DNA from 3 places in the Zestomonas ipomoeae genome. Region 3 is predicted to be linked to each of the others. Evidence: predicted binding sites of a transcription regulator. Region 3 holds the regulator's gene; each other region holds the start of a gene.
The links. Region 3 encodes FliA, which starts transcription of late flagellar genes. Its sites were predicted from a motif close to CTAAAGTTTNNNNNNNNNNNGCCGNTAA; they were not measured.
Positions count from the first base shown of each region.

Region 1: ACWKV7_RS04075 (methyl-accepting chemotaxis protein) is a predicted target of FliA. The motif match lies at 2,170-2,197, and genes of this name have one in related genera.
Region 2: motA (flagellar motor stator protein MotA) is a predicted target of FliA. The motif match lies at 2,864-2,891, and genes of this name have one in related genera.

Region 1 is NZ_JBSKHQ010000002.1:97,112-102,026, forward strand. It holds gene ACWKV7_RS04070 (hypothetical protein) at 1-42, shown strand, start outside; gene ACWKV7_RS04075 (methyl-accepting chemotaxis protein) at 82-2,082, opposite strand; gene ACWKV7_RS04080 (hypothetical protein) at 2,336-2,785, shown strand; gene ACWKV7_RS04085 (hypothetical protein) at 2,769-3,383, shown strand; gene ACWKV7_RS04090 (hypothetical protein) at 3,365-3,493, shown strand; gene ACWKV7_RS04095 (DUF1993 domain-containing protein) at 3,490-4,065, shown strand; gene ACWKV7_RS04100 (DUF808 domain-containing protein) at 4,071-4,915, opposite strand, start outside.
Region 2 is NZ_JBSKHQ010000003.1:112,492-117,406, reverse strand. It holds gene asd (archaetidylserine decarboxylase) at 1-399, opposite strand, end outside; gene rhdA (thiosulfate sulfurtransferase) at 415-1,230, opposite strand; gene ACWKV7_RS06230 (HDOD domain-containing protein) at 1,311-2,828, opposite strand; gene motA (flagellar motor stator protein MotA) at 2,947-3,798, shown strand; gene motB (flagellar motor protein MotB) at 3,808-4,848, shown strand; gene rsgA (small ribosomal subunit biogenesis GTPase RsgA) at 4,856-4,915, opposite strand, start outside.
Region 3 is NZ_JBSKHQ010000001.1:357,288-362,202, reverse strand. It holds gene flhF (flagellar biosynthesis GTPase FlhF) at 1-1,303, shown strand, start outside; gene fleN (flagellar synthesis regulator FleN) at 1,362-2,192, shown strand; gene fliA (RNA polymerase sigma factor FliA) at 2,189-2,935, shown strand; gene ACWKV7_RS01535 (chemotaxis response regulator CheY) at 3,019-3,393, shown strand; gene ACWKV7_RS01530 (protein phosphatase CheZ) at 3,413-4,207, shown strand; gene ACWKV7_RS01525 (chemotaxis protein CheA) at 4,220-4,915, shown strand, end outside.

The DNA.
Region 1 (4,915 bases), on a different contig from region 3:
ATCCTGCTGCTGAGCGTCTACCAGGGTGCCAGCGCACCCTGAACGCCCCCGGCAAGCCTCGCTCCCCGGCCGCCCGCCCGGTCAGCGCACCTTGAAGCGCCGCACCATGGCGATCAGCCGGCCATTGGAGGTCAGTAGCGTCTCGCTGCTGCGATCGGTAGCCTGGCCGCTTTCGATCAGCTCGTTGACCATCTGCCGCACCGCCACCATGTTCTGGTTGATCTCCTCGGTCACCGCGCTCTGCTCCTCGGCGGCGGTGGCGATCTGGCTGCTGAGGTCGTAGATGCGGCTGATGGAGCTGGCCATGTCGTCGAGGCCGACGTTGACCTTGGCGGTCTTGTCGGCAGTGGCCTGGCAGCTGGCCTTGGTCTTTTCCATGGCCGTCACCGCCGAGTTCACGCCCTGCTGCAGGCGGCCGAGCATTTCGTTGATCTCCGAGGTGCTCTGCTGGGTGCGGCCGGCCAGCGCCCGTACCTCGTCGGCGACCACGGCGAAACCGCGGCCCTGGTCGCCTGCCCGCGCCGCCTCGATGGCCGCGTTCAGCGCCAGCAGGTTGGTCTGCTCGGCGATCCCGCCGATCACGCCGAGCACATCGTTGATGCGCTGCGCGTCGCTCTGCATCGCCTGTACCTTTTCGGTGGCGCTGGCCACCTCGTCGACCAATGCCCGCACGCTGTTGGACGCATCGTCCACCACGCTCTTGGACTGGTGCGCGTTGGCATCGGCGCGCTGGGTGAAACTGGCGGTCTCCGTGGCGCTGCGGGCCACGGATTCGGCAGTGGAGTTCATCTCGGTGATGGCGGTCACCGCCTGGTCGGTCTCCGCCGCGTGGCGGGCGAGAATCTGGTTGCTCTGCGCCGACTGCTGCTTGAGCTGGTCGATCTCCTCGGCGATCTGCGAGCTGGCCGTGGCCAGGTCGGCGACCATGTTCTGCAGGTAGGCGATGAAGCGGTTGACCGAGTTGCCGACTTCGTCCACCTCGTCTTCGCCCTTGAGCGCGATGCGCCGGGTCAGGTCGGCATCGCCGGCCGACAGCGAATCGATGTTGGTCTTCAGCACGCCCAGGCGGTTCATCAGCGTGCGCAGGGCAAACAACATCAGCACCAGCAGCAGGATCACCATGGGAATCTGCAGCAGGCTAAGGGTCTTCAGCACTTCGCGGCTCTTCTCGGTGAGCAGGTCGGTCGGCAACGCCGCCGCCAGCAGCCAGGGCGTGCCCTCGATGGGCCGCAGGAAGAAGGTGTAGTCGTCGCCCTCGCGGCCCTCGTACTCGCCCTGGTACACCCCGGACTGCCCGGCGGCGCCCAGCGAGGCCTGGATCTTGGCGATGAACGGCGACTGGCTGGCCAGCTCCGACACGTTGCGCAGCACGATCTCGCCGCCCAGGGCCGGCAGGTTGCTGAGAATCTTGCCATCCGGCTCGACGATCATCACCTGGCCCTGGATCTCCTTCTCCTTCTCCGCCACCAACTGGTTGAAGAAGCCGAGGGTCACATCGATGGTGGACACGCCGAAGGCCGCGCCGTCCTTGTAGATGGCCATGGCACAGTTGGTGCGCGGCTGGGCGCTGGCGTCGTCCTTGTAGGCCGCGGCCCAGGCGCAGGTGCCGCGCGGCGCCTGCATGCCGTTGCGGTGCCAGGGCTGCTCGTAGTACTTGAGCGACTCCGGCGAGTTCCAGTAGGTGTTGACCACCAGTTGCCCGGAGCCGTCGCGATGGTAGAAGGTGCTGTGCTTGTCGCGGTCCGCCGTGCGCTTGCCCGGCAGCGGCCAGATCCCGCCACCGAAGACCTTCGCATCGCCGTACTGGTCGACCAGCCCCGGCAGCACCTTGTCGATGCTGTCGCTGTCGAGCAGGGCCACCGTCTGGGTGATGCTGCGCGACTGCGCCTGCACCCGCGACAGCTCGACGAGAATCTGCTCGGCGATCTGGTTGACCTTGCGCAGCACCAGCTCCTCTTCCGCCGCCTTCAGTTGCGGCGTGACGAAGCGCCCGATCCCCAGCGCGGTCAGCAGCATCACCACGCCGATGAATGCAAGCAGCGCCCAGGTATAGCGGGCTTGAATGGTTTTCAGGGAAAACATGGTTCACCACCCTAGAGGCGCAGGCAGCCATGCTGCGCCAGTCGATTTATTACCCGTGGGAGTTGTCGGCGTCACCGCCATGCCTCTGTATCGGTATAACGCGGCATGGCTTGAGCTTAGGCCAGGCAAGCGCCGACTGCCGGTGCTGGGAGGCGGCAAATCGCCAGCACCCGAATGCATGGCGGATTTGCAGCGCCGCCCGCGCCCGCTCAGAATGGCCGGCCAGCCTTGACCATCGACACTCCGGATGCGAATGCCGCGCCGCCTACTGCTCATCGTCGCCTACACCGTCGTGCAACTGGCGGTGGCGGCCGCGCTCTACTCGCTGGCCGTCGAGGGCTATCGGCAGCTTGTCGGTCCCTTGCGCCGCGACATCGCCTTCGGCCTGCAACTCCATCATTCCCTCTATGTGCTGGCAGCCCTGGCGCTGGGCAACGCCTGCGGTCAGGCCTTCTCGCGACAGCCCCCGCATCGCGTGCTCTGGGCCTGCCTGCTGGCTTGGCTGGTGTTCTGGATGAATTGCTTCGCCAGCCTGCCCTACCGCAGTGTGCTGGTGATCGCCAGCGGCTATGCCGCGCTCGTCCTGCCCGCCCTGATCGCGTGGCTCCAAAGCCGGCGTGCGGCAGGCGGCGGGCCGCGCAGGGCAGCCGTTCCCGCACGCGCCCACGCCGAGGATCGGTCCGCCGATGGCCCGTTCGCCTGAATTCGCACCGCAGTACACCCTGGCCGAGCGCTTGCGTTTCGCCGCCGGTGGTGTGGTGCTGGGCGGCCTGCTGGTCGCCTTCATGGAAGGGGTCTTCACGCCGTGGCTGAGCGAGTTTGCCCGCACCGCGCCCTGTTACGAACTGTTCGGCGTCAACGGCGTCAGCCTGTTGTGGCTGGGGATGTTCGTCGGCCTGCCGCTGAGCTGCGGCGTGCTGCTGGGCGGCAGCATCGGCCTGCGCGGCTACCGCATTCTGCGCGACGGGCAGTATCCGCCCCTTGGTGAAAGGGTGTTCAAGCCAACGCCGATTCGCCGCGACCGGAAAGCGCGCGCCATCGGCCGAGCCCACCTGCTGGCACCGCTGCCGTTCCTGTTGATTGCCGCCTGGGGCGTCGACCAGGCGCGCGAGATGATCGCCACCTTCGCGCCGGAGCGCTTCGACTGGCGCCTTTGCGCGCCCCAGGCCGCCGAGCCTGGCCGGGTCGACGGCGTGAGCGCCTGCACGCTTTCGCGGCACGACGAACCATCGGGGCCGTCGTCCGGCTATAACGAAGCGAACACTGTCCCCCTGGAACGGCCATGTCCACGAGACCACTGACCTATCTGGCCATCCCCGTGCTGCGGGCCTACCTGGCAAGCCTGGCGCTGGCGGGCTTGAGCTGCTTCGGCTTCGCCCCGCTGCGCGGGCTTGTAGGAGAGGCGCGATGAACGCACCGGGAGCGCACCCGGCCATGGGCATCGGCCTGCATGCGGCCTGCGTGCCGATCTTCACCCACTACCTGCAACGCCTGCGCGACTCCCTCGCTCGCGTTGCCCGCCAGGCCCAGCGGGACGGCCCGGCCGAATCCGCATTGCTGCAGGCCCGGCTAGCCGAGGGCATGTTTCCCTTGGCGCAGCAGGTCTGCACTGCCTGCGGCTTCGCCTTGCGCGCCTGCTATCCGCTGCTCGGCGAGGCGCCGCCGGGCCTGGCCGGGCATGCCGGCAGCTTCGCCGGGCTGGATGCGCGCATCGACGCGACCCTGGCGGCGCTCGCCGGGATACCGGAGGCGGCCCTCGATGCCGCCGCGCATGCCCCGATCAGCACCCAGGCCGGCTTCGCCACGCGCCACTTCAGCGGCCGCGACTACGTGCTGCACTACGCGCTGCCGAACTTCTTCTTTCACCTGAGCATGGTGCACGCGATTCTGCGCAGCGAGGGCATTGCCCTCGGCAAGCAGGATTTCGACGGCTACCACCAGTATCCGGCGGGCTTCAGCTTCGCCCCGTCGGATGGCGCCTGACCTCGTCAGGCGGGCTTGACCACCCGGTACAAGCGCGTCACGGCACTCACGCCGAGCAGCGCCAACGCCCCGGCAACCACGCCGAGCAGCAGGTCGAGCAGGGTCGGGGCGATGGTGGCGAGTACGCCGCCGACGGCGGGCACGGCTTCCAGGCCATGGGCGAGGTCGTGGAACAGCGCCGAGGCGCCGGGAATGCCATGGGCAAGAATGCTGCCGCCGACCATGAACATGGCCACCGTGCCGATCACCGCCAGACTCTTCATCAGGTATGGCGCGGCCCGCAGGATGCCGTCGCCGACGGCGCGGGACAGGCGGCCGCCGCGCCGACTCAGATACAGGCCCAGGTCGTCGAGCTTGACGATGCCGGCCACCAGCCCGTAGACGCCGGCGGTGATCAGCAGGGCGATGCCGGCGAGCACGGCGAGCTGGGTCAGCAACGGTTCGCCAGTGACGGTGCCCAGGCTGATGACGATGATTTCCGCCGAGAGGATGAAGTCGGTGCGCACCGCGCCCTTGATCTTGTCGCGCTCGAACGCGACCAGGTCGACCGCAGGATCGGCCAGCGCCGCCGACAGCTCGGCCCGGTGGCTGTCGTCCTCGTCCTTGCTGTGCAGCAGCTTATGGGCCAGCTTCTCGAAGCCCTCGTAGCAGAGAAAGGCGCCGCCGAGCATCAGTAGCAGGACCACCGCCCAGGGCGCCAGCAGGCTGATGACCAGGGCCGCCGGCACCAGGATCACCTTGTTCAGCAGCGAGCCCTTGGCCACCGCCCAGACCACCGGCAACTCGCGCTCGGCCTGGACCCCGGTGACCTGCTGGGCATTCAGGGCGAGGTCGTCGCCCAGCACGCCGG
Region 2 (4,915 bases), on a different contig from region 3:
AAAGTCGCCACCCATGAACGGCGCCGCGCGTTCGGCGTCACCGCCGAGCAGTTCCAGCACGCTGTAGTTGTGGCCCTTGGCCTGGAATATGCGGCCGTGTTCGATGGCGCCCAGCTGGCTGATGGCGCCGTCGCACGGGTTGAGGATGGCGTTAGGCGTGGCATCCAGGGGGCGAGCGCCTTCTTTCAAGGCGCGGGTGAAGAAGGCGTTGAAGTGCTCGTAGGCGGTCGGCTCTTCCACCAGCGCCTCGCGCATGTCGACCTGGAAATGGCCGATGAACCACTTGATGAAGGCGTTCTTGAACCAGCTCACCTGGCATTCCGCCACGCAGCCGGCCAGTCGCGAGAGCAGGTGGTGGGGGACGATGTACTGGCTCAGGATGAACAGGCGATCTTTGATTGGCATGGGGGTTCCTTAGACCTCGACCGGGGTATCCGGGTGATTGCCCCACTCGGCCCAGGAGCCGGCATAGCCTTTGACCCTCGGATAGCCGAGGGCCTTAGCCAGCAGGTAGGTCAGGCCGGAGCGGTGATGGGTCTGGCAATGGGTGATGATTTCTTTGTCCGGCGTGATGCCGAGTCCGTTCAACACCTCGGCGATATCCTCGCGGATACGCATGGCGCGGGCCGGGTCCATGGCGGCGGTCCATTCGAAGTTGACAGCGCCAGGTACATGGCCACCCTTGGCGGCGAAGACTTTCTCGCCACGGTACTCGGCAGGCGAGCGCGCATCCCAGACGGCCAGGTCGGCGGCGCCGAGGCGGCGTTGCAGGTACTCGCGGGTGGCGGTAGGCGCGGCATGCAGGGTCAGCGGCAACGGGCCGCCGGCGGGCGGCGGAACCTCGCGGGACAACTCGCGCCCTTCTGCCAGCCAGGCATGCAGGCCGCCGTTCAGGTAGTGGTAGCGCCCATGGCCGATCACGTCCAGCAGCCAGATGAAGCGCCCGGCCCAGCCGCCGCCTTCGTCGTCGTAGACCACATAGACCGCGTCGTCGCGGTGGCCCAGTTCGCCGAACAGCACCTCCAGCTGCGCCTGCGGTGGCAGCAGGCCAGGGGCCGGGGGCTGGCCCAGTTGCGTGCGTTTGGGGTCGACGAAGCGGGCGCCGGGAATGTGGCCGTCGGCGTAGCGCGCGGCACTGGTAAGGTCGACCAGGATCAGCTCGGGGGCGGCCAGGCGGCTCGCCAGATCGGCGGGTTCGATCACCAGCGGCAGGGCGGAGAAGGCAGACATGGAGGCCTCCTTAGGTTGGGAAAAGGGCGGATTTTAGCCTGAATGCGAGGCCGGCGCGCTGCTTTCGCCGCTGCGTGCGGTCAACGCTTCCTGGCAAAGGTGTTCAACGCCCGCTCGATGCACTGCACGGTTTTGCCGAAGGCTTGCAGGTTGCTGTCGGCAATGGGCGCGCCCTGCTGGTCGGCGAGCAGCAGCATGACCACCCGGCCGTTGTTGGCCAGTGAGCGCAGCAGCAGGTGCTCGCTGGGGAACAGCGCCTTCAGTGCGCCGGGCATCAGGGCGGAGAACTGCGCGAAATTGGCTGGCGTCAGGCGTAGCTGTGCCGGTTGGGTAAGTAGCCGGCGCAGCACCTGGCTCTGGTTGGGATCAAGGCTGAGAGCGACTGCGTCCTTTGGCAGCCCGACCGCCTGCTGCGCCTGCAAGCGGCTGTGGTCGCGATTGGCGAGCAGCAGCAAGACCCGCTGCATGCCGCAGGCATGCAGGGCGTCGCGGGCGCAACTGGTCAATTGCAGCACGTTGGCGAACGGGCTGGGCTCGCGCAACAGCTCGGCGCAGCGTTGGCGCCATTCGCTGAGGGCTTCGGGCTTCGCAGTCTGGGGCGCAGGCGGCTTGGCCAGGCGGCGCGCCGACCATGGCCAGAGCAGCGCCTCGGCGGGATGCCAGAGCCCGTCGCCGGCATGGCGGCGCGCACTTTGCGCGGCGTGCTGGTGGACCAGGTGCTGCACCTCGGGCAGTGGTAATTGCATGTACAAACCGGCCAGGCGCTGCCAGCGCAGGCAATGCTGGCCACCCCAGGCGTCATGGGCGGAAAGCGCCAGGCCGTTGGCCAGCAGGATGGTATTGGCCGGCCGGGTCAGCCAGCGGCGCAGCGGCGGGTCGGCATCGAGCATCTGCTGCTGGTGCAGTGGATGCTCGTTGTCATGGGCAATATGCAGCGCCTTCACCAGCAGGCGACGGTCCTCCACCAGCAGGCGATAGCCCTGCACGATCCAGTCCGGCAAACGCCAGCGTTCGGCCAGCGCCAGACAGATGCGCAGCAACGGTACGCCGAGCAGCTCGCGCTCGACGCTGGAGGCCGGCTGGCCCTGGCCCAGCACGCGCTGTTCCCAGGCCGCGAACAGCTGCGGATAAGCGGTCACGAGGGGCCATAGCGGGGCGAGGAACAGCAGGCTGCCCCAGTGGATTTCCTGCCACAGACGCGCCAGCCGCGCGGCGAACAGGCCATTGGCCTGTTGCGAGGCATGCAGGCTGATCAGTTGCAATTGCCGCAACGCCAGCGGCAGTTGCTCGGTGGGCACTACCGGAAGTTGCCGGAGCAGCTCCCCGGTGCGCTTCAGGCCAAGACGGGTCATGGCCATCTCCAGGCTTTCCGCCGGCTCGCCGAGGCTGCCGGTGTGGCGGTTCGCCTCGCGCAATACGTACAGCGCCAGGGTTGGACTATCCTGCATCAGCTCGGCGATATCCCGCAGCGATCGACGGTTGTCGTTGACCGCGCGCAACAATGGCTCATGGCTGCTGGCCGGCACCGGCAGGCGGACGCTCTCGAGTTCCTTGATCCAGGCTTCGAGGCTGCGGGGTAGCGGGGTTGCAGTCGGCATGGCGGCGGGTCGCGCTGGTTTTTAGGCGGAAGGGGCTATAGTCTGGCGCATAAGTTCCGATAATTAGAAGGGCCGTTTTCAACAGCCCCTTCCTTGGCTCTACAAGCAGTTCCTATCTATGGTCAAAATCATCGGCATCATCGTCGTCTTCGCCAGCGTATTGGGCGGATTCGTGCTTTCCGGCGGCAAGATCGCCGCACTGATCCACCCCTTCGAGGTGATGATCATCGGCGGTGCGGCACTAGGGGCATTCCTCCAGGCGAACCCCGGCAGCACCACCAAGGTGGTGTTCAAGAAGTCGCTGGGCATGTTCAGTTCGCGCTTCACCCATACCTTCTATCTGGAAGTGCTGCGGCTGCTCTACGAGATTCTCAACAAGAGCCGCCGCGAGGGCATGATGGCCATCGAGGCGGACATCGAAGACCCCCAGGCCAGCCCGATCTTCAGCAAATATCCCGGCCTGCTGAAGGACGAGCGCATGACCGCGTACATCTGCGACTACCTGCGCATCATGTCGTCTGGCAACATGGCGCCCCATGAGCTGGAAGGCCTGTTCGACATGGAACTGGCCGGCCTCAAGGAAGACCTGGAACACCCCTCCCACGCAGTATCCAAGGTTGCCGACGGCATGCCGGCGATGGGTATCGTCGCCGCGGTGCTGGGTATCGTGATCACCATGTCGGTACTGGCGGAGGCGGACAACGCGGAAATCGGCGAGAAGGTCGGTACCGCGCTGGTCGGTACCTTCCTCGGTATTCTCGCCTCCTACGGCTTTTTCGCGCCCTTGGCCGGCGCCCTGGAACACGATGCCAAGGAAGAGCTGAACGTCTTCGAAGCGATCAAGGCCACCCTGGTCGCTTCCGCCTCGGGCATGCCGCCGACCTTGGCGGTGGAGTTCGGGCGCAAGGTGCTGCTGCCGGCCCACCGGCCGACCTTCGCCGAGCTCGAGCAGGCGATGCGCGGCAGTTGAGCCTGAATCATGGATAACAACCAGCCCATTATCGTCAAGCGGGTCAAGAAGACCGCCGGCGGCCACCATGGCGGCGCCTGGAAGATCGCCTTCGCCGACTTCGCCACGGCGATGATGGCGTTCTTCCTGGTGATGTGGCTGATGACCTCGGCCACGCCGGAGCAGAAGAAGGCGATCTCCGGCTACTTCCAGGACCCCATCGGCTTCACCGAGAGCGCCAGCCCCTACGTCATCGACCTGGGCGGTACGCCCACGCCGGCCCCCGACCGCACCCTCAATCCGGAAACCCGCGACACGCTGGCCGAGCAGAAGGACCAGGAGCCGGTGGACAGCGAACAGGTCGAGAGCCTGGCCGAGCAGATCGAGCGGGAACGCCTGGAGCTGCTGCTCCAGGAGCTGCAGAACAAGGTGGAGGAAAACCCCATGCTGCAGCGCTTCAAGGACCAGATCCTGTTCGAGATCACCCAGGATGGCCTGCGCATCCAGATCATGGATGCCGAGAACCGGCCGATGTTCGCCCTCGGCAGTGCCCAGCTGCAGCCGTATTTCGAGGACATCCTGCTGGCGATGGCCGACACCATTCGCGCGGTGCCGAACAAGATCAGCGTCAGCGGCCACACCGATGCCAAGCCCTTTGTCGGGCGCGGCGACTTCGGCAACTGGGAGCTGTCGTCCAACCGTGCCAACGCGGCGCGGCGCACCCTGGTCGCCGGCGGCTACCCGGAGGAGCAGGTGGCGCGAGTGGTAGGCTACGCATCTTCGGCGCTGTTCGACCGGGAGGATCCGCTCAACCCGGTCAACCGCCGCATCGACATCATCGTGTTGACCAAGAAGGCCCAGCGCGCCATCGAGAACGAGCAGGACGGCGATGGTGCGGAGCAGGGTGACGCAGCACCCGCCGCGGAGGGGCCGGCTTCAGCGCCTGGCCAGGCCGCGCCGCCGGCCCGTGCGGCCTTGCCGGCCGACGAGCCGTTGCAGCCGGGCGAGTTGCGCGAGCGCCTGAATATCTTCGAGGACGGCGCCCTGCGCTTCGACGAGCCTGCCGAGTAGCGGGGCCTCAATAGTCCTTGTCGGGCAGGCTGGCGAGGATGTGCCGGTAACTGGCCATGCGTTGCGG
Region 3 (4,915 bases):
ACGCTTCTTCGCCGCCGATATGCGTCAAGCCATGAAGCTGGTTCGCGATGAACTCGGCGCAGATGCCGCCATCATCGGCACACGCCGGGTTGCCGGCGGCGTCGAGTTGACCGCTGCGCTCGATTACCAGCTGCCGCCGGAGCCGGTTCGCCAGCCGAACCCGGCGCTGGAGGCCGAGCTGCGCAGGACTCAGGCGAAGATCGCCTCGGCCCAGGCCGAACTGGCCGGCAGTGCAGCGACTGCCGGAAAGGACCGCCAACTGCTTGGCGCTTCGGCTCCGGCACCCAAGGCCAAGCCTGCCGTGGCTCCGGCCCCGACACCACGGCCGGTAGCAGCGGCCGCGGCGAAGCCGGCGGCCGATCAGCGCGTGCTCGACGCGATGCGTTTCGAGCTGCACGGCCTGCGCGAGCTGATCGAAGTGCAGCTCGGCTCGATCGCCTGGGGCCAACTGCAGAACCGCCGTCCGCAGCAGGCCAACCTGTGGCGCCGCCTGCAGCGCATGGGGCTTTCCGCCGAACTGTCCCGCGCCCTGCTGGACAAGGTCGCCAACGTCCAGGAGCCGCGCCAGGCCTGGCGCATGCTGCTGGCCCACCTGGCTCATGCGATCAAGACGCTGAAGCAGGAACCGCTGGAGGAGGGCGGGGTGATCGCCCTGGTCGGTCCGGCCGGAATGGGTAAAACCACTACGCTGGCCAAACTGGCGGCCCGTTATGTGCTCAAATACGGCGCCCAGCACATTGCGCTGGTCAGTCTGGACAGCTATCGCATCGGTGCCCAGGAGCAGCTCAAGACCCTGGGGCGCATCCTGAATGTCTCGGTGACCCAGGTGGATCCAGGCCAGTCGTTGACCCAGGCCCTGGCGCCGTTGGCGAAGAAGCGCGTTGTGTTGATCGATACCGCTGGCCTGCCGGCCAGCGATCCGGCCTTGCGCATGCAGTTGGAAACCCTGGCCAGCCGGGGGGTGAAAGCAAAAAATTATCTGGTTTTGGCGGCCACAAGTCAGAGCCAAGTGCTCAAGGCGGCCTACCATAGTTATAAGCGCTGCGGTCTGTCCGGTTGCATTCTGACCAAGCTGGACGAGGCCGCGAGCCTGGGCGAGGTGTTGGGGCTGGCTATTGGCCAGCGTCTGCCGGTAGCCTACCTGACGGACGGGCCGCGCATTCCGGACGATCTGCACCTGCCGCGCAGCCACCAACTGGTGAGCCGGGCCGTCAGCTTGCAGGCACCCGAGGAGCCGAGCGAGGAAGCCATGGCCGACCTGTTCGCCGGCCTGTATCACAACCCGCCGCGCCGCGCCGGGTAGTCAGCGCAGAGGATTTCAACGATGCCTCAGTCGCAGCAAGACAAGGTGTGTAGAGAACATGGGTAGTATGCATCCCGTACAGGTGATAGCGGTGACCGGCGGCAAAGGCGGCGTCGGCAAGACCAACGTGTCGGTCAATCTGTCCATGGCCCTGGCCGATCTCGGTCGGCGGGTCATGCTGCTGGATGCCGACCTGGGGTTGGCCAACGTCGATGTCCTGCTCGGCCTTACGCCGAAGCGCACGCTGGCCGACGTCATTCACGGCGAATGCGAGCTGCGTGACGTGCTCCTGCAAGGCCCCGGCGGCATTCGCATCGTGCCCGCCGCTTCCGGCACCCAGAGCATGGTGCAGCTCTCGCCGCAGCAGCATGCCGGGCTGATCCAGGCCTTCAGCGACATCAGCGACAACCTCGACGTGCTGGTGATCGACACCGCCGCAGGCATCGGCGATGCGGTGGTCAGCTTCGTTCGCGCCGCCCAGGAAGTCATCGTGGTGGTTTGCGACGAGCCGACCTCGATCACCGATGCCTACGCGCTGATCAAGCTGCTCAATCGCGATTACGGCATGAGCCGCTTCCGTGTGCTGGCCAATATGGCCCATAGCCCGCAGGAGGGTCGCAATCTCTTTGCTAAGCTGACCAAGGTCACTGATCGTTTTCTCGATGTGGCCCTCCAATACGTAGGGGCGATTCCCTATGACGAGTCGGTACGCAAAGCCGTGCAGAAGCAGCGAGCGGTGTATGAGGCGTTCCCCCGCTCGAAGTGCGCCCTGGCGTTCAAGGCGATTGCCCAGAAGGTCGACACTTGGCCGCTTCCGGCCAATCCGCGCGGCCACCTGGAGTTCTTCGTCGAGCGCTTGGTGCAGCCAGTAGCAGATTCATCCGTATGACAGCAGCCAGTGGACTTCGTATGTACAACAAGGCACAGGCGAAGGACTCGCAGCATCAACTCATTGAGCGCTATGCCCCGTTGGTCAAGCGCATTGCCTATCACCTGCTGGCGCGTCTGCCGGCCAACGTGCAAGTGGATGATCTGATGCAGGCTGGCATGATCGGCCTGCTCGAAGCTTCGAAGAAATACGATGCTGGCAAGGGGGCCAGCTTCGAAACCTACGCCGGTATCCGCATCCGTGGCGCGATGCTCGACGAGGTGCGCAAGGGCGACTGGGCGCCGCGTTCCGTGCATCGCAACACCCGCATGGTGAGCGACGCCATCAAGGCAATCGAGGCCAGAACCGGTCGAGACGCTAAAGATCAAGAGGTTGCGGCCGAACTCCAATTGAGTCTCGAAGATTACTACGGCATTCTGAGCGACACTTTGGGCAGCCGTTTGTTCAGTTTCGACGATCTCCTCCAGGACGGCGAGCACGGTGGGCTGCGCGAAGACGGCGGCAGTACGCAACCCGAGCCTGCGAGCGAGTTGGAAGACCAGCGCTTCCGCCTGGCGTTGGCCGAAGCCATCGAGAACCTTCCAGAGCGCGAGCGCCTGGTTTTGGCGCTGTACTACGACGAAGAACTGAATCTCAAAGAAATCGGCGAGGTACTGGGCGTCAGCGAATCGAGGGTCAGCCAGTTGCACAGCCAGTGCGCCGCGCGTCTGCGGGCGCGCCTGAGCGAGTGGCGGGCAAGTTGAAGAGCAAGCCGGTTTCGCGATTAAACGGCGTTCTCAGGAACTGAGTGCGTTAGGACTGTACGGAGGTCGACTTGGACAAGAACATGAAAATCCTCATCGTTGACGACTTCTCAACGATGAGACGGATCATCAAGAACCTGCTGCGCGACTTGGGGTTCACCAATACCGCAGAGGCCGACGATGGCACCACCGCGCTGCCCATGCTGCAAAGTGGCAGCTTCGACTTTCTCGTCACCGATTGGAACATGCCCGGCATGACCGGCATCGACCTGCTGCGCGCGGTGCGTGCCGACGAGCGCCTGAAAACGCTTCCGGTGCTGATGGTGACCGCCGAGGCCAAACGCGACCAGATCATCGAAGCGGCCCAGGCCGGGGTGAACGGTTACGTGGTCAAGCCGTTCACGGCCCAGGTACTGAAAGAGAAGATCGAAAAGATATTCGAGCGGGTCAACGGCTGATGCCTGCCGCGAGGGCGCTATGGAACACGAAGACTCCCAACTGGGTGACGTTGAGTCGACCCTGAAAGCCAATGCCCGTGAGCTGGTCAATAGCCTGGAACGAGGCAATTTCAGCGAAGCGGTGCAGTTCATTCACGAGCTCAACAAAGTGCGTGATCGCGGCCTTTATCAAGAGGTCGGCAAGCTGACCCGTGAGCTGCACAACGCCATCGTCAACTTCCAGCTCGACCCTCGGGTGCCACATGCCAAGGAAGTCTCGCAGATCGCCGACGCGACCGAGCGCCTGAACTACGTGGTGCAGATGACCGAGAAAGCGGCCAATCGCACCATGGATTTGGTGGAGGAGTGCGCTCCGCTGGTCAACGATCTTAACGACGAGGCGCAGAGCCTGGGAGCCGACTGGGGCCGTTTCATGCGCCGGGAAATGAGCGCGGACGGTTTTCGTGAGTTGGCCAAGCGCATCGAACTGTTCCTGACCCGCAGCGAGCGCGACAGCGGCAAGCTCTCCAGCCACCTCAACGACATCCTTCTGGCGCAGGATTACCAGGACCTCACCGGCCAGGTGATCAAGCGGGTGACCCAACTGGTGACCGAGGTGGAAAGCAACCTGCTCAAGCTGGTGCTGATGGCCAGCCAGGTGGATCGCTTCGCCGGCATCCAGCACGATCAAGAGTCATTGCAAGCCGATCAGAAAAAACAACAACAAAAAGCGTCCTCCCAAGGTGAAGGTCCGCAGATTAATGCCGATAAGCGTGAAGACGTCGCGTCCAGCCAGGACGACGTCGACGATCTGCTATCCAGCCTGGGTTTTTAGGGGAGCATCCATATGAGCTTCGACGCCGATGAAGAAATCCTCCAGGACTTCCTGGTAGAGGCCGGCGAGATTCTCGAACAATTGTCCGAGCAGTTGGTTGAGCTTGAGAGCCGCCCGGACGACACGGGGTTGCTCAATGCCATTTTTCGCGGCTTCCACACCGTCAAGGGTGGGGCCGGCTTTCTCCAGCTGAACGAACTGGTCGAGTGCTGCCACATCGCCGAGAACGTCTTCGACATCTTGCGCAAGGGCGAGCGGCGCGTCGACTCGGAGCTCATGGATGTCGTCCTGCAGGCACTGGACGCGGTTAACGAAATGTTCGGCCAGGTGCGCGAGCGCACCGAACCGACACCGGCTTCCCCCGAACTGCTCGCGGCCCTGGCGCGCCTGGCCGAGCCGGCCGGTGCCGAGGAAGCCAGCGCACCGGCGGTGGAGGCTGAGCCAGAGCCGGAACCCGAACCGGAGCCGGTCGCTCCGGCGGCATCCAGCGACATCACCGACAGTGAATTCGAGAAACTGCTCGATGCCCTCGGCGACGAGCCTGCGCCGGCGGCCAGTGCGCCAGCGCCGGCAGCGGGCGGCGACGAGATCACCGACGACGAATTCGAAGCGTTGCTGGATCAGTTGCATGGCAAGGGGCAGTTCGCCGCCGCGCCGGCTGCCAAGCAGGCCGAGCCGAAGCCGGCGCCCCCTGTTGCAGAAACCCCT